Oharaeibacter diazotrophicus: one gene and its partner. The protein of the gene in region 2 binds, or shares a complex with, the protein of the main gene of each other region. Links are inferred from orthologs where the notes say so. Each region holds a gene or a part of one and is shown on either strand. Other genes may lie near its edges. The genes, in order: nusB and rpsJ.

Evidence for each region.
Region 1: the proteins of rpsJ (region 2) and nusB are in contact, whole or in part, in a solved structure (PDB 3D3B), measured with the Escherichia coli proteins. The link is inferred for Oharaeibacter diazotrophicus from one-to-one orthologs.

What each region holds. Positions count from the first base shown.
Region 1 is NZ_SNXY01000006.1:369,377-376,732, reverse strand. Bases 2,936-5,784 are described here. They hold nusB (transcription antitermination factor NusB), read right to left. Parts: upstream 4,691-5,784; coding sequence 4,181-4,690; downstream 2,936-4,180. Other genes in these bases: EDD54_RS01880 (riboflavin synthase), read right to left, coding at 5,255-5,784; ribH (6,7-dimethyl-8-ribityllumazine synthase), read right to left, coding at 4,710-5,159; thiL (thiamine-phosphate kinase), read right to left, coding at 3,189-4,184; EDD54_RS01900 (hypothetical protein), read right to left, coding at 2,936-2,991. Also shown: EDD54_RS01910 (DUF4832 domain-containing protein), read right to left, coding at 1-855; rpsD (30S ribosomal protein S4), read right to left, coding at 1,013-1,630; more of EDD54_RS01900, read right to left, coding at 1,828-2,935; more of EDD54_RS01880, read right to left, coding at 5,785-5,851; bifunctional diaminohydroxyphosphoribosylaminopyrimidine deaminase/5-amino-6-(5-phosphoribosylamino)uracil reductase RibD, read right to left, coding at 5,851-7,050; EDD54_RS01870 (cell envelope integrity EipB family protein), read right to left, coding at 7,150-7,356. UniProt on the Escherichia coli protein: Part of the processive rRNA transcription and antitermination complex (rrnTAC). The complex forms an RNA-chaperone ring around the RNA exit tunnel of RNA polymerase (RNAP).
Region 2 is NZ_SNXY01000006.1:212,448-219,688, reverse strand. Bases 2,503-5,236 are described here. They hold rpsJ (30S ribosomal protein S10), read right to left. Parts: upstream 4,157-5,236; coding sequence 3,848-4,156; downstream 2,503-3,847. Other genes in these bases: tuf (elongation factor Tu), read right to left, coding at 4,214-5,236; rplC (50S ribosomal protein L3), read right to left, coding at 3,093-3,821; rplD (50S ribosomal protein L4), read right to left, coding at 2,503-3,093. Outside these bases: rpsC (30S ribosomal protein S3), read right to left, coding at 1-651; rplV (50S ribosomal protein L22), read right to left, coding at 651-1,031; rpsS (30S ribosomal protein S19), read right to left, coding at 1,033-1,311; rplB (50S ribosomal protein L2), read right to left, coding at 1,327-2,166; EDD54_RS01140 (50S ribosomal protein L23), read right to left, coding at 2,186-2,479; more of rplD, read right to left, coding at 2,476-2,502; more of tuf, read right to left, coding at 5,237-5,404; fusA (elongation factor G), read right to left, coding at 5,452-7,241. UniProt on the Escherichia coli protein: Involved in the binding of tRNA to the ribosomes. Part of the processive rRNA transcription and antitermination complex (rrnTAC). The complex forms an RNA-chaperone ring around the RNA exit tunnel of RNA polymerase (RNAP).

The DNA of each region.
Region 1 (7,356 bases), 160 kb from region 2 along the record:
GACGTGGAACGTCGCGCCTTCGCGCAGGATGTCGTTGCAGGTCATCCGCGGCGTCGCGTCTTTGTCCGGCTCACAGGTCTCGCCGCCGAAGATGGTGGTGGCCGACTGCTTCGCCACGAAGCGGCGCTGGCGGGCGCGCACCACCGGGTCGTCCGAATAGGTACCGACGTCGATGTCGGACGCGAGGAAGCAGTCGTTGTGGACGCCTATGCGGGCGATCTTCGCCGCCCCGCCCTTCTCGCCGGCCCAGGCGATCAGGTCCTCCGGGCGGCGCCACTGCAGCAGGCGCCCCTTTGGCAATGCGGCGAGCAGGGCGTCGCGGATGCGGCGCTTGGCGGCGGGATCGTCGAGACCGTTGGTGGAGCCGTGACCCTCGCCCCAAAGGCCGATGAAGCCGGCCTGCCAGACCGCGATCACGTCGGAGTGGATCGCGATCACCGGCTTCAACTGGGCGATGTGGCGCAGCACCCGCGCCAGCGGCGCGTCGCGTACGTCGGGCTCGTCTTCCCCTGGGTTGTTGTAGACGACCCGCAATACGACCTTCAGCCCGCGCGACTGCACCAGGTTGAAGGCCCGGTCGATGTCGGTGAGCACGGCGTTGGGGATGTCGGCGTCGCGGTAGTCGTCGAGGCGGATCAGCGCGTAACCCAGTGTCAGGCCTCGGGAGGCGAAGGCGTCGGCGCCCTCCGCGGTCAGCGACGCGAAGTCGTCCGACAGGAAGGCCCACCAGCCGCGTTCGGGGTTGGCGAGGTCGCCGGGATATGCGGCGAACCCCACCGTGGCCGCCGGCGCGGCGGCGGGCGCTGCGACGGCGACGACGGCCGCGAGAAGCGCGGCGGCACGACGAATGGTCATATGAATTTCCCCCTGCAATCCATTCAGGATGCGGGCGGATCCGACCCGGGGTCAAGGCGTCGTGGAAGCGCCTCGTTTCCACAAGCGAAAAGGCCGCCCTTGCGGGCGGCCTTCCGGAACTGCGGGGCGGGCGGAGCAAGGCGCCGCCTTCGCCGGATCAGCGCGAGTAGAACTCGACGACCAGATTCGGCTCCATGCGGACCGCGTAGGGCACGTCGCCGAGGCCGGGGACGCGCACGTACTTGGCGACCAGCTTGGAGTGATCCGCCTCGATGTACTCCGGCACGTCGCGCTCGGCGAGGCCGACCGACTCGAGCACCAGGGTCATCTCCTTGGACTTCTGACGGACCTCGATCACGTCGCCCGGCTTGCAGCGGAAGCTCGGAACCGTGACGCGACGTCCGTTGACGTTGACGTGGCCGTGGTTGACGAACTGGCGGGCGGCGAAGGGGGTCGGCACGAACTTGGCGCGGTAGACGACCGCGTCCAGGCGGCTCTCGAGCAGGCCGATCAGGGCCTCCGAGGTGTCGCCGCGCATGCGGACCGCTTCCTCGTAGATCTTGTAGAACTGCTTCTCGCTGAGGTCGCCGTAGTAGCCCTTCAGCTTCTGCTTGGCGCGCAGCTGCAGACCGAAGTCGCTGAGCTTGCCCTTGCGGCGCTGGCCGTGCTGGCCGGGGCCGTACTCGCGCTTGTTGACCGGGCTCTTCGGGCGACCCCAGAGGTTCTCGCCGAGGCGACGGTCGATCTTGTACTTGGCGCTATGGCGCTTGGACATCGCGTATCCCGTTCTTGGTCTAGGATATTGTCAGGACACACGCCCTCCTCTGTCCCATCCCCGGACGAGCCGGGGCCGGACCGACAGGTTCGGATGCAAGCGTGGCATCCTCACCGCGGGTGCGTGAACAACCGCGCGGGCCCCCGTTGCCGGCGACCCGCGCGATGGCGGGTGCATAGAGGAGCGAGGGGCCGCTGTCAAACGGAAACACCCGCGCGGCGCGCGGAAATCCGCCATTTCCGCCGTCCGGCCCGGCCGATGCGGCCGAGCGAGCGGCCGAGCCGCGCCGCCCCGAAGGCGAGGCCGAGCACCGCGCCGACCGCGGTGGCGAGCACGTCCCACACCAGCCCGGCGAGTCGGAGGACGCCGCCGACCACGAGGTCGCCGAGCCGCCACGTCACCGCCAGCCCCTTGTCGCCGAGTCGCGTCAGCCGGGCAGTGCCGCGGGCGAGGTCGGCGGGGGTCTCGACCCGGCCGCCGAGCCAGACCGCCGTGCGCAGGCCCGAGGCCGCCCGCACCGCGGCGAAGTCGGCGGCGACGGCGCCGATGCGGCCGGCCTTGCGCAGGTCGACCGCCTCGCGGGCGACGCGGACGGCCGCCCCGGGATCGGCGATGTCGAAGGCCGAGGCGGCGCGCGCGAGCGCGGACGGGTCGACGGCGTCGTCCACCAGCGGCACCAGGATGCGGCGGAGGCCCCGTCCGCCGGCCTCCCCGGCCTTCACCGGCGCCTTCAGCACCGCCTTGACGACGCTGAGCCCGCCGCGTGCCGTCGCGGCGCCACCGGCCATCGGCGCGGTCGCCCCCGCGCTCGCGACCGTCGAGACCGCCGTCGCGACCGTGCCGGCCGTGAGCGCGATCCCCACCGCCGACAGTCCGGCGACGAGGAGGTCCGGCTCGCCGCCGCCGGCCCAGACCGCGGCCTCGCGACCGAGATCGCGGACGTCGCCGATCACCAGGAGGTCGGCGGTGGCGACGCCGGCGAAGCCGGCGAGGCTCTCGGCCGATCCGGTGAGTGCGCCGCCGCCGAAGTCGCGCAGGCCGCGCAGGACCGTTGCGGTCGGCGCGGCGAGGTCGGCGACGGCGGCGCGGAGATCCGCCGGTACGGCGATGTCGCGGGCGTCGGCGAGGGCGAGCAGGCTGTCGGCGAGTTCGCGGTCGTCGGCCGCCACCGCGGCGCGGAGATCCGCGATCACCGAGCCGGCGGCGCTGGCGCGCACCACCGCGAGCGTCGTCAGCGGGTCGAGACCGGCGGCGGCGGAGGCGAAGCGGGCGGCGGCGGTCACCGTCGGCAGCGCGTGCACGAGGCTCGCCGTGCCCACGGCCAGCGACGTCACGCCCGCGATCAGACCCAGGAACCGCATCGACCACCCTTACCGAGCGGACGATCGAACCACGGCGGTGTGGCGGAAATCCGGTTCGCCGGATCGGTCTCGTAGCGAGCCCGCAAGGTTCAGACCTTTGGTCGGAGCCTTGTGGGCGAGAAGCGCCCGACCGGGCGCCGGCCGAAAGGCCGAGACCTCGCAACGCCCCGACGAGTCTGTACCTTGCGAGACGGATATCAGAAGTGCGCGTAGCTGCCGGCGCCGAGATCCATCACCGCACCGTCGGTGCCGACCACGGTGACGCCGCGGCCGGCCTCGGCGCGGCCGATCGGCGTCGCGGCGACGCCGGCGTCGCGGCAGGCGTCGACGAAGGCGTCGCAGTCGTCCTCGTCGAGCGCGACGGCGATCTCGTAGTCGTCGCCCCCGCCGAGCGCGGTGCGCAGCAGCGCCGGGTCGGCGGCGATCGCCGCCCGCGCCGCGTCCGACAGCGGCACCCGGGAGGCGTCGAGGCGGATGGCGACGCCGGAGGCGGCCGCCATCTTGGCGAGGTCGCCGACGAGACCGTCGGAGACGTCCATGGCGCCGCCGGCGTGGGCGAGCACGGCGCCGGCCACCGCCGAGCGCGGTCGCGGCAGCAGGTAGCGGTCGAGCAGGTGGTCGCGGTCGGCGTCGGCGAGGCCGAGCCGGCCGGAAAGACCCGCATCGAGCCGGAGCTTCAGGCCGAGCGCGGCGTCGCCGATCGTGCCGGTGACGACGATCACGTCGCGCGGGGTGGCGCCGCCGCGGCGGGCCATCCGCCCGGCCGGCACCGCGCCGAACACGGTGACCGACAGCATCAGCCGCTCCGGCGAGCGCACGGTGTCGCCGCCGAGGAGGCGCAGGCCGTAGGCGTCCTGGTCGAGGGCGAGGCCGCGGCCGAGCGCCTCGGCGTCCTCGGTGCGCCAGCCGTCGGGCAGGCCGAGGCCGAGCAGGTAGCCGAGCGGGCGGGCGCCCTTGGCGGCGAGGTCGGAGAGATTGACGCGCAGCGCCTTCTGCGCCACCGCGTCCCAGGGATCGTCGGGGAAGAAATGGACGCCGGCGACGACGGCGTCCTTGGTCAGCACCAAGTCCTCGCCCGGCGGCGGGGTCAGCACGGCGGCGTCGTCGACGAGGCCGAAGGCACCCTCCCCGGCCAGCGGCGCGAACACGCGCGCGATCAGCTCGAACTCCCCGGGCCGGTCGGCCCCGGTCACGGCTTGGCGCCGACGGCCGGGAACTCGTCGGGCCGCAGATCGTGGGCGAGACGGTCGAGCACGCCGTTGACGAGCTTGGGCTCGTCGTCGCCGAAGAAGGCGCGGGCGATGTCGATGTACTCGGTGATGATGACGCGGCCGGGCACGTCCGGACGCTTGGAGAGCTCGTAGGCGCCGCAGCGCAGGATGGCGCGCAGCGTGGCGTCGACCCGCTTCAGCGGCCAGTCCTCGACCAGCGCGGTGTGGATCATCGGATCGAGCCGGCGCTGCTCGCCGACCACGCCCGCGACGATGTCACGGAACCACGCCGCGTCGGCCTGACGGTACTCGACGCCGTCGATCTCCTTGCCGAGGCGGTGCGCCTCGAACTCGGTGACGACGGCGACGATGTCCTCGCCGCCGATCTCCAGCTGGTAGAGCGCCTGCACCGCCGCGAGGCGGGCCGCGCCGCGCTGGTTGGCGGGGCGCGGCTCGGGGCGCTGGTTCGATCGGCCGATGTCGCTCATGGCAGGCGCTCTCGTCGGGTCAGGCGCCGAAGCGCTCGCGGAGCGCGATCATGGCGAGCGCGGCCTCGGAGGCGGCACCGCCCTTGTTCTTGTCGTTGCGGCGGGCGCGGGCCCAGGCCTGATCGTCGTTCTCGACGGTCAGAATGCCGTTGCCGACGGCGAGGCTCTCCGACACCACCAGCTCCATGATCACGCGCGCGGACTCGTTGGCGACGATGTCGTAGTGCGTGGTCTCGCCGCGGATGACGCAGCCGAGCAGGACGTAGCCGTCGTAGGAAACGACGCCGTCCTCGGCGGCGTCGAGCGCCATCGCGAGGGCGGCCGGGATCTCCAGCACGCCCGGCACCTGGACGCGGTCGAAGGTGGCACCGCGCGCGGTCAGCGCCTCGGCCGCACCGGCGAACAGCTCGTCCGCGATGTCGTCGTAGAAGCGCGCCTCGATGACGAGCAGATGCGGCGTTTCGGCCATTTGCGTTTCCTTCGTGTGGGCGGTGCGGCGCGAGAGACCACGCTGTGCGGATCGGGTCAAGGGGGACCGGCTGAGTTCGACGACCTCTCCCACGCTCACCCCCTCAGCCGTGCGACGTAGCGGGCCATCAGGTCCACCTCGAAGTTGATGCGGTCGCCGGCCCGGCGCTCGCCCCAGGTGGTGACGGTCAGCGTGTGCGGGATCAGCATGACCGAGAAGGTGTCGCCGTCGACGTCGTTCACGGTCAGCGAGGTGCCGTCGAGCGTCACCGAGCCCTTCTCGGCCACGAAGCGCGCGAGTTCGTGCGGCACGCGGAAGGTCAGGCGCGCCATGTCGGCGACGTCGTCGCGGGCGACCAGGGTCGCCACCGCGTCGACGTGACCGGTGACGATGTGACCGCCGAGTTCGTCGCCGATCTTCAGCGCGCGCTCGAGGTTGACGCGCTTGCCGGGCTTCCACTCGTCGAGCGTGGTCTTGGCGAGCGTCTCGACCGAGGCCTCGACGTCGAACCAGCCGCGGCCGCCCTCGCTGCCGCGCTCGATCACGGTCAGGCAGGCGCCCGAGCAGGCGATCGAGGCGCCGATCGCGATCGTCTCGGGGTCGTAGGCGGTGGCCATGCGGGCCCGCACGCCGGTGGCGCGTTCGTCGACGCGCACGACCTCCCCGACGTCGGTGACGATACCGGTGAACATCAGTCGGTCTCCTCGCGGCCGACGCGGACGAGGCGATCGTCCGCCAGTCGGCGTCGTTCCAGGGTTTCGTAGCGCGGGTCCGCCAGCAGGCGGGAGAGCGGCAGGCCGGCGAGCGCGGGCACGCCGCCCTCGCCCACCGTGACCGGAGCGGCGACGATCGCCGCCTCGTCGACGAGATCGGCCTCGACCAGCGCCCGGGCGACGCGCGCGCCGCCTTCGGCGAGCAGCGTGGTGATGCCGGCGCGGCCGAGCTGGCCGAGCACGTCGGCAAGATCGAGACCAGCCGAGAGATGGGGTTCGCCGGCGCGCGGCGCCACCAGCACCGAGGCGCCCGCCGCGCCGAGGGCGGCGATGCGCTCGTCGGGGGCGTCGGGCGCGACGAAGATCCAGGTGGGGACGCGGGAGGCGCCGCGCACCACCTTGGCGGCCGGCGGCGTCCGCGCCGCCGGGTCGAGCACCACGCGCACCGGCGAACGGTGCTCGCAGCCGGGCAGCCGGCAGGTCAGTTCGGGATCGTCGGCGAGGACCGTGCCGACGCCGACCATGATGGCGTCGTTGGAGAGGCGGAGGCCGTGGGCGTAGGCGCGGGCGAGCGGGCCGGAGATCGCCACCTGCCCGGCGCCGACCCGGCCGATCGCGCCGTCGGCGGAGACGGCGAGCTTCAGCGTCAGGTGCGGCCGGCCGCGGCGGACGCGGCTGACGTGGCCGGCGTGCAGCGCGGCACCCTCGGCGGCGAGCACGCCGCGGGTGACCGCGATGCCGTGGGCCTCGAGATGGGCGAAGCCGCGGCCGGCGACGCGCGGATCGGGATCGGTCACCGACGCGACCACCCGGGCGACACCGGCGGCGACCAGCGCCTCCGAGCAGGGCGGCGTCCGGCCGTGGTGCGCGCAGGGCTCGAGCGTGACGTAGACGGTGGCGCCGCGGGCGGCCTCGCCGGCAGCAGTGAGCGCCACCGCCTCGGCGTGCGGCCGGCCGCCGGGCGCGGTGGTGCCGCGGGCGACCACCTCGGGGCCGCCGGGGCCATGCCGGACCACGATGGCGCCGACCGAAGGATTGGGCCAGGCGCGGCCGAGGTTGCGACGCCCGAGCGCGATCGCCGCCGCCATGAAGCGGCGGTCGGTCTCGGGATCGGGGCGCCCGGCTGCCTCGCGCGGCGGCGAGGCGGCGGCGGCGATATGGCGGATCGGCGAGGTCACGGGCGTTCTCTGCCACGCCGGCGCGCGTCGATAAAGCCCGTCGTGGCGCGGATCAGGCAATCGCCGGCCGCGAACCGCGCCGTCCCGTAGCCCTGCACCTCAGTCGCACTTGTCCTCGGGCAGTGCCTCGTAGCCCATCAGGCGGCCGGCGAGGGCGAAGTCGCCGTAGTCCATGGTCATGTCGGTGGAAACGCCGTTCTCCCAGAGCTGGAAGGCAATGGTGTACTCGGGCGTCTGGTCACCGGTGGCGGTCGGGTCGAAATAGGACACCGTGACCGGCCAGTGCCTGACGGGACCGATCTTCGC
Region 2 (7,241 bases):
GCGCTCGGAGGCCATCGGGTCGTGCTCGAGGATCTCGCCCTTGAACACCCAGACCTTGAGGCCGTTGGTGCCGTAGGCGGTGTGCGCGGTGGCGATGCCGTAGTCGATGTCCGCACGGAGGGTGTGCAGGGGCACGCGGCCCTCGCGGTACCACTCCAGACGGGCGATCTCGGCGCCGCCGAGACGGCCGCCGGCGTTGATGCGGATGCCCTCGGCGCCGAGGCGCATGGCCGACTGCACGGCGCGCTTCATGGCGCGACGGAAGGCGACGCGGCGCTCCAGCTGCTGGGCGATCGAGGCGGCGATCAGGTTCGAATCGGTCTCGGGCTTGCGAACCTCGACGATGTTGAGGTGCACTTCCGAGTCGGTCATCGTGCCGATCTTCTTGCGCAGCTTCTCGATGTCCGCACCCTTCTTGCCGATCACCACGCCCGGACGGGCCGAGTGGATGGTGACGCGGCACTTCTTGTGCGGACGCTCGATCACGACCTTGGAGACCGCGGCGGCCTTCAGCTCCTCGAGGAGGAACTTGCGGATCGCCAGGTCCTCGTGCAGCAGCTTGCCGTACTCGTTCTTGCCGGCGAACCAGCGCGAATCCCAGGTACGGTTGATGCCGAGACGGAGACCGATCGGATTGACTTTGTGACCCATCAGGCGGTCTCCTCGACTTCGCGAACCACGATCGTGAGGTTCGAGAACGGCTTCTGGATGGCGCCGACGCGGCCGCGGGCCCGCGGGGAGAAGCGCTTCATGACGAGCGCCTTGCCCACGTAGGCCTCCTTGACGACGAGCGAGTCGACGTCGAGGTCGTGGTTGTTCTCGGCGTTGGCGATCGCGGACTCGAGCGTCTTCTTGACGTCGACGGCGATGCGCTTCTTCGAGAAGGCGAGATCGGCGAGCGCCACGTCCACCTTCTTGCCGCGGATCAGCGCCGCGACCAGGTTGAGCTTCTGCGGGCTCACCCGGAGCGACCGGGTCACCGCCCTCGCCTCGTTGTCGGCGAGCGAGCGTTCGCGCTTCGGCTTGCCCATGTTACTTCCTCTTCGCCTTCTTGTCGGCGCCGTGGCCGTAGTAGGTCCGGGTCGGCGCGAACTCGCCGAACTTGTGACCCACCATGTCCTCGTTGACCGAGACGGGGATGTGCTTCTGGCCGTTGTAGACGCCGAACGTCAGCCCGACGAACTGCGGCAGGATCGTGGAGCGGCGGCTCCAGATCTTGATGACTTCGCTACGGCCGCTCGAGCGCGACGCATCCGCCTTCTTGAGGAGGTAGCCGTCGACGAACGGACCTTTCCATACCGAACGAGACACGGTCGTTCCTCTCTGTTACTGCGTCTTCTTGCGCGCGTGACGGCTGCGCACGATGAACTTGTCGGTCGACTTGTTCGAGCGCGTCTTCTTGCCCTTGGTCGGCTTGCCCCACGGGGTGACCGGGTGACGGCCGCCCGACGTGCGACCCTCGCCACCGCCGTGCGGATGGTCGATCGGGTTCATCGCGACGCCGCGGACGGTCGGACGCTTGCCGAGCCAGCGGTTGCGGCCGGCCTTGCCGATCGAGACGTTGGCGTGGTCCGGGTTGGACACCGCGCCGATCGTCGCGAAGCAGCCGCCGAGCACCTTGCGCTGCTCACCGGAGTTGAGGCGCAGGATCGCGTAGCCCTGGTCACGGCCGACGAGCTGGGCGTAGGAACCGGCGGAGCGGGCGATCTGACCGCCCTTGCCGATCTTCAGCTCGACGTTGTGGACCAGCGTGCCGACCGGAATGGCCGACAGCGGCATGGCGTTGCCCGGCTTGACGTCGGCCTGGGCCGACGCGACCACCGTGTCGCCGACCGCCAGGCGCTGCGGCGCCAGGATGTAGGCGAGCTCGCCGTCCTCGTACTTGATCAGGGCGATGAAGCCCGTACGGTTCGGGTCGTACTCGAGCCGCTCCACCTTCCCCGGCACGTCGAGCTTGCGACGCTTGAAGTCGATGATGCGATACGAGCGCTTGTGCCCGCCGCCGCGCTGGAACGCGGTCACGCGGCCGTGGTTGTTGCGGCCGCCGGTCTTGTTGAGACCGACGGTCAGCGTCTTGACCGGCGCGCCCTTGTGGAGCTCGGAGCGATCGACCAGGACCAGCTGACGCTGGCCCGGGGTCGTCGGATTGAAAGTCTTCAGTGCCATGTTCGTCCCGAGGCTCCCGTCAGAGGCCCGTCGTGATGTCGATGGCTTGGCCCTCTTCGAGGGTCACGATCGCCTTCTTCACGTCGGACTGGGAACCGAGGGTCCCCTTGAAGCGCTTCACCTTGCCCTTGCGCACGAGCGTGTTGACGCTCTTCACCTTGACCGAGAACAGCGCCTCGACGGCGGCCTTGATCTCGGGCTTGGTGGCGGTCTTGGCGACGTTGAAGACCACCTTGTTGCTCTCCGCCAGGATCGTCGCCTTCTCGGTGATGACCGGCGTGCGGATGACGTCGTAGTGCTTCAGGTTGCTCATTTGAACCGCTCCTCGAGCGCAGAGACGGCGGCCTTGGTGAGCACCAGCGTGTCGCGCCGCAGGATGTCGTAGACGTTGATGCCCTGGATCGGCAGCACGTCGACGTCACGCAGCGCGCGGGCGGCGAGGCGGAACTCCGCCTGCGGCTCGGCGCCGTCGACGATCAGCACGTTGCTGAGGCCGAGGGCGGCCAGCTTGCCCGCCAGCACCTTGGTCTTCGGCTCGGACACGGCCTGGTCGAGGATGACCAGGCTCGAGGTCTGCGCCTTGGACGACAGGGCGAGCTTCAGGCCGAGCGCGCGCACCTTCTTCGGCAGGTCGTGGGCGTGGGAGCGCACCACCGGGCCGAAGGCCTTGCCGCCGCCGCGGAACTGCGGAGCCGCCTTGTTGCCGTGACGGGCGCCACCGGTGCCCTTCTGGCGGTACATCTTCTTGCCGGTCTTGCTGATCTCCGTACGGGTCAGCGTCTTGTGGGTACCGGCCTGACGCTTGGCGAGCTGCCAGCGCACGACGCGCTGCAGGATGTCGGCGCGCGGCTCGAGACCGAAGATCTCGTCGGCGAGCGCGACCGTGCCGGCGGGGGCGCCGTCGAGGGTCTTGACTTCGAGTTCCATCACTCACCTGCCTCCGCCGCAGTGGCCTCGGCCGCCGGGGCGGTCGTTTCGGCGGGCTTGCGGAACTTGCCCGGGGTCGGAACGCCCTCGGGGAGCTTCTTCTTGACCGCGTCGCGGACCAGGATCCAGCCGCCCTTGGCGCCCGGAACCGCACCCTCGACCAGGATCAGACCGCGCTCGACGTCGGTGCGGACGATCTTGAGGTTCTGGGTGGTCACGCGCTCGTCGCCCAGGTGACCGGCCATCTTCTTGTTCTTGAAGACCTTGCCGGGATCCTGGCGCTGACCGGTCGAACCGTGGACGCGGTGCGACAGCGAGTTGCCGTGGGTCGCGCGGCCGCCGCTGAAGTTCCAGCGCTTCATGACGCCGGCGAAGCCCTTGCCGATGCTCGTGCCGGTGACGTCGACGTACTGGCCCTCGAGGAAGTGGTCGGCGGTGATCTCCGCTCCCACCTCGATGAGGTTCTCCGGCGACACGCGGAATTCCGCGAGTTCGCGCTTCGGCTCGACCTGGGCGGCCGCGAAGTGACCGCGCATCGGCTTGGTCACGTTCTTGACGCGGATCGAACCGGCACCGAGCTGCAGCGCGGTGTAGCCGTTCTTTTCTTCGGTGCGTTGGGCGACGACCTGGCAGTTCTCGAGCTTGAGAACCGTCACGGGGACGTGCTCGCCCGCGTCGTTGTAGACGCGGGTCATGCCCACCTTCTGTGCGATGACACCTGAGCGCATGGCGTTCACTTCCTACCCGGCTCGTCTCAGAGCTTGATCTCGACGTCCACGCCGGCCGCGAGGTCGAGCTTCATCAGCGCGTCCACGGTCTGCGGGGTCGGATCGATGATGTCGAGGAGGCGCTTGTGGGTGCGCATCTCGAACTGCTCGCGGCTCTTCTTGTCGATGTGCGGCGAGCGGTTGACGGTGAACTTCTCGATACGGGTCGGAAGCGGTACCGGGCCACGGACCTGGGCGCCGGTGCGCTTGGCCGTGTTGACGATCTCGCGCGTCGACGCATCGAGGATGCGGTGGTCGAACGCTTTGAGACGGATGCGGATATTCTGGCCGTTCATGGTCTTGACTACCTCGGCGACAGGAGCACGGGCACGAGACCCGTGCCCCCTTCGGCCTTATTCGATGATCGAAGCGACGACGCCGGCGCCGACGGTGCGGCCGCCTTCGCGGATGGCGAAGCGGAGCTTCTCTTCCATCGCGATGGGGACGATCAGCTTGACGGTCATCGACACGTTGTCGCCGGGCATCACCATCTCGGTGCCTTCCGGCAGCGTGCAGATGCCGGTCACGTCCGTGGTGCGGAAGTAGAACTGCGGACGATAGTTGGTGAAGAACGGCGTGTGGCGGCCGCCCTCTTCCTTGGTCAGGATGTAGGCCTCGGCCTTGAACACCGTGTGCGGCGTCACCGAGCCCGGCTTGCACAGCACCTGGCCGCGCTCGACGTCCTCGCGCTTGGTGCCGCGCAGCAGCGCGCCGATGTTGTCGCCCGCCTGACCCTGGTCGAGCAGCTTGCGGAACATCTCGACGCCGGTGATGGTCGTCTTCACCGTCGGACGGATGCCGACGATCTCGACTTCCTCACCCACCTTGACGATGCCGCGCTCGACGCGGCCGGTCACCACCGTGCCGCGGCCCGAGATCGAGAACACGTCCTCGATCGGCATCAGGAACGGCTGGTCGATCGGACGCTCCGGCTGCGGGATGTAGGCGTCGACCGCCTGCATCAGCTGCAGCACCGCGTCGTGGCCGAGCGCCGGGTTGGTGCCCTCGAGCGCGCACAGCGCCGAGCCCTTGATCACCGGGATGTCGTCGCCGGGGAAGTCGTAGGACGACAGCAGCTCGCGGACCTCGAGCTCGACGAGCTCCAAGAGCTCCGGATCGTCGACCATGTCGACCTTGTTCAGGAACACCACCAGCGCCGGCACGCCGACCTGACGGGCCAGCAGGATGTGCTCGCGGGTCTGCGGCATCGGGCCGTCGGCCGCCGAGCACACCAGGATCGCGCCGTCCATCTGGGCCGCGCCGGTGATCATGTTCTTCACGTAGTCGGCGTGGCCCGGGCAGTCCACGTGCGCGTAGTGACGGTTCTGCGTCTCGTACTCGACGTGCGCCGTGTTGATCGTGATGCCGCGCGCCTTCTCTTCCGGCGCAGCGTCGATCTGGTCGTACGCCTTGAACGTCGCACCGCCCGTCTCCGCCAGCACCTTCGTGATCGCCGCCGTCAGCGACGTCTTGCCGTGGTCGACGTGGCCGATCGTGCCGATGTTGCAGTGCGGCTTCGTGCGGCTGAACTTTTCCTTGGCCATCGGATTACTCCATCATCTCGTCAGTTGCAGGTCCGGGGTGGCGGGGTTCAGGCGTACTTCGCCTGAACCTCCTGGGCCACGGCGGCCGGGACCTGCTCGTAGTGGTCGAACTGCATGGTGTAGCTGGCGCGACCCTGGCTCATCGAGCGGAGCTGGTTCACGTAGCCGAACATGTTGGCCAGCGGCACGAAGGCCGTGATGACATTCGCGTTGCCGCGCATGTCCTGACCCTGGATCTGGCCGCGGCGGGAGTTGAGGTCGCCGATCACCGAACCGACGTATTCCTCGGGGCTCACGCACTCGACCTTCATGATCGGCTCGAGCAGCGCCGGCGCAGCCTTCTCGAAGGCTTCGCGGAGCGCGGCACGGGACGCGATCTCGAAGGCGATCGCCGAGGAGTCGACCTCGTGGTAGGCGCCGTCGATCAGCGTCACCTTGATGTCGACCACCGGGAAGCCGGCGATCGGGCCGGCGCCGAGGACCGAGTTGAGGCCCTTCTCGACGCCCGGGATGAACTCCTTCGGCACCACGCCGCCGACGATCTTGTTCTCGAACGTGAAGCCGGCGCCGACCTCGTTCGGCTCGACCACGAACTTGACGCGGGCGAACTGACCGGTGCCGCCGGTCTGCTTCTTGTGGGTGTAGTCGATCTCGGTCGACTTGCGGATCGTCTCGCGGTACGCGACCTGCGGGGCGCCGACGTTCACCTTGATGTTGTGCGGGGCGCGACGCAGGATGTCGATCTTGATGTCGAGGTGCAGCTCGCCCATGCCCTTGATGATGGTCTGGCCGGACTCGCTGTCCGTGCTGACGCGGAAGGACGGATCCTCCGAGGCCAGCTTGAACAGGGCGACGGTCAGCTTCTCCTGCTCCGACTTCGTGGCGGCCTCGACGGCCATCTCGATGACGGGATCGGGGAACTCCATCTTCTCCAGGATCACCGGCTTCTGCGGGTCGCAAAGGGTGTCACCGGTGCGCGAGTCCTTCAGACCGACGAAGGCGACGATGTCGCCGGCGTAGGCCTCTTCGATGTCCTCGCGGGAGTTGGCGTGCATCAGGACCATGCGGCCGATGCGCTCGCGCTTGTCCTTGGTGGAGTTCAGCAGCGAGACGCCCTTCTGCAGGGTGCCCGAGTAGATGCGCGCGAAGGTCAGGACGCCGAACGGGTCCTCGATGATCTTGAACGCGAGCATCGACAGCGGCTCGGCGTCGGTCGAGTGCCGGACGATCTCCTCGCCCGTCTTGACGTCGATGCCCTTGGTCGGCGGCACGTCGACCGGCGACGGCAGATAGTCGACCACCGCGTCGAGGAGCGTCTGCACGCCCTTGTTCTTGAAGGCCGAACCGGCGAGCACCGGGAACCACGCCGAGATCTGGACCGCCTTGCGGATCAGACGCTTCAGCGTCGCCTCGTCGGGCTCGGTGCCCTCGAGGTAGGCTTCCATCGCGGTGTCGTCGAGCTCGACCGCGGCCTCGATCAGCTCGCCGCGGGCGGCGGTCGCCTTGTCGATGAGGTCGGCCGGGATCTCCTCGTCGTGGAACTTGGCGCCGAGGGACTCGTCCTCCCAGATCACCGCCTTCATGCGAACGAGATCGATGATCCCCTTGAAGTTGTTCTCGGCACCGATCGGCAGCTGGATCGGGACGGGGCGCGCGCCGAGGCGCACCTTGATGTCCTGGATGCAGTTGTCGAAGTTCGCGCCCGTCTTGTCCATCTTGTTGCAGAAGACGATACGGGGCACGCGGTACTTGTCGCCCTGGCGCCAGACGGTCTCGGTCTGGGGCTCGACACCCTGGTTGGAGTCGAGCACGCACACCGCACCGTCGAGCACGCGCA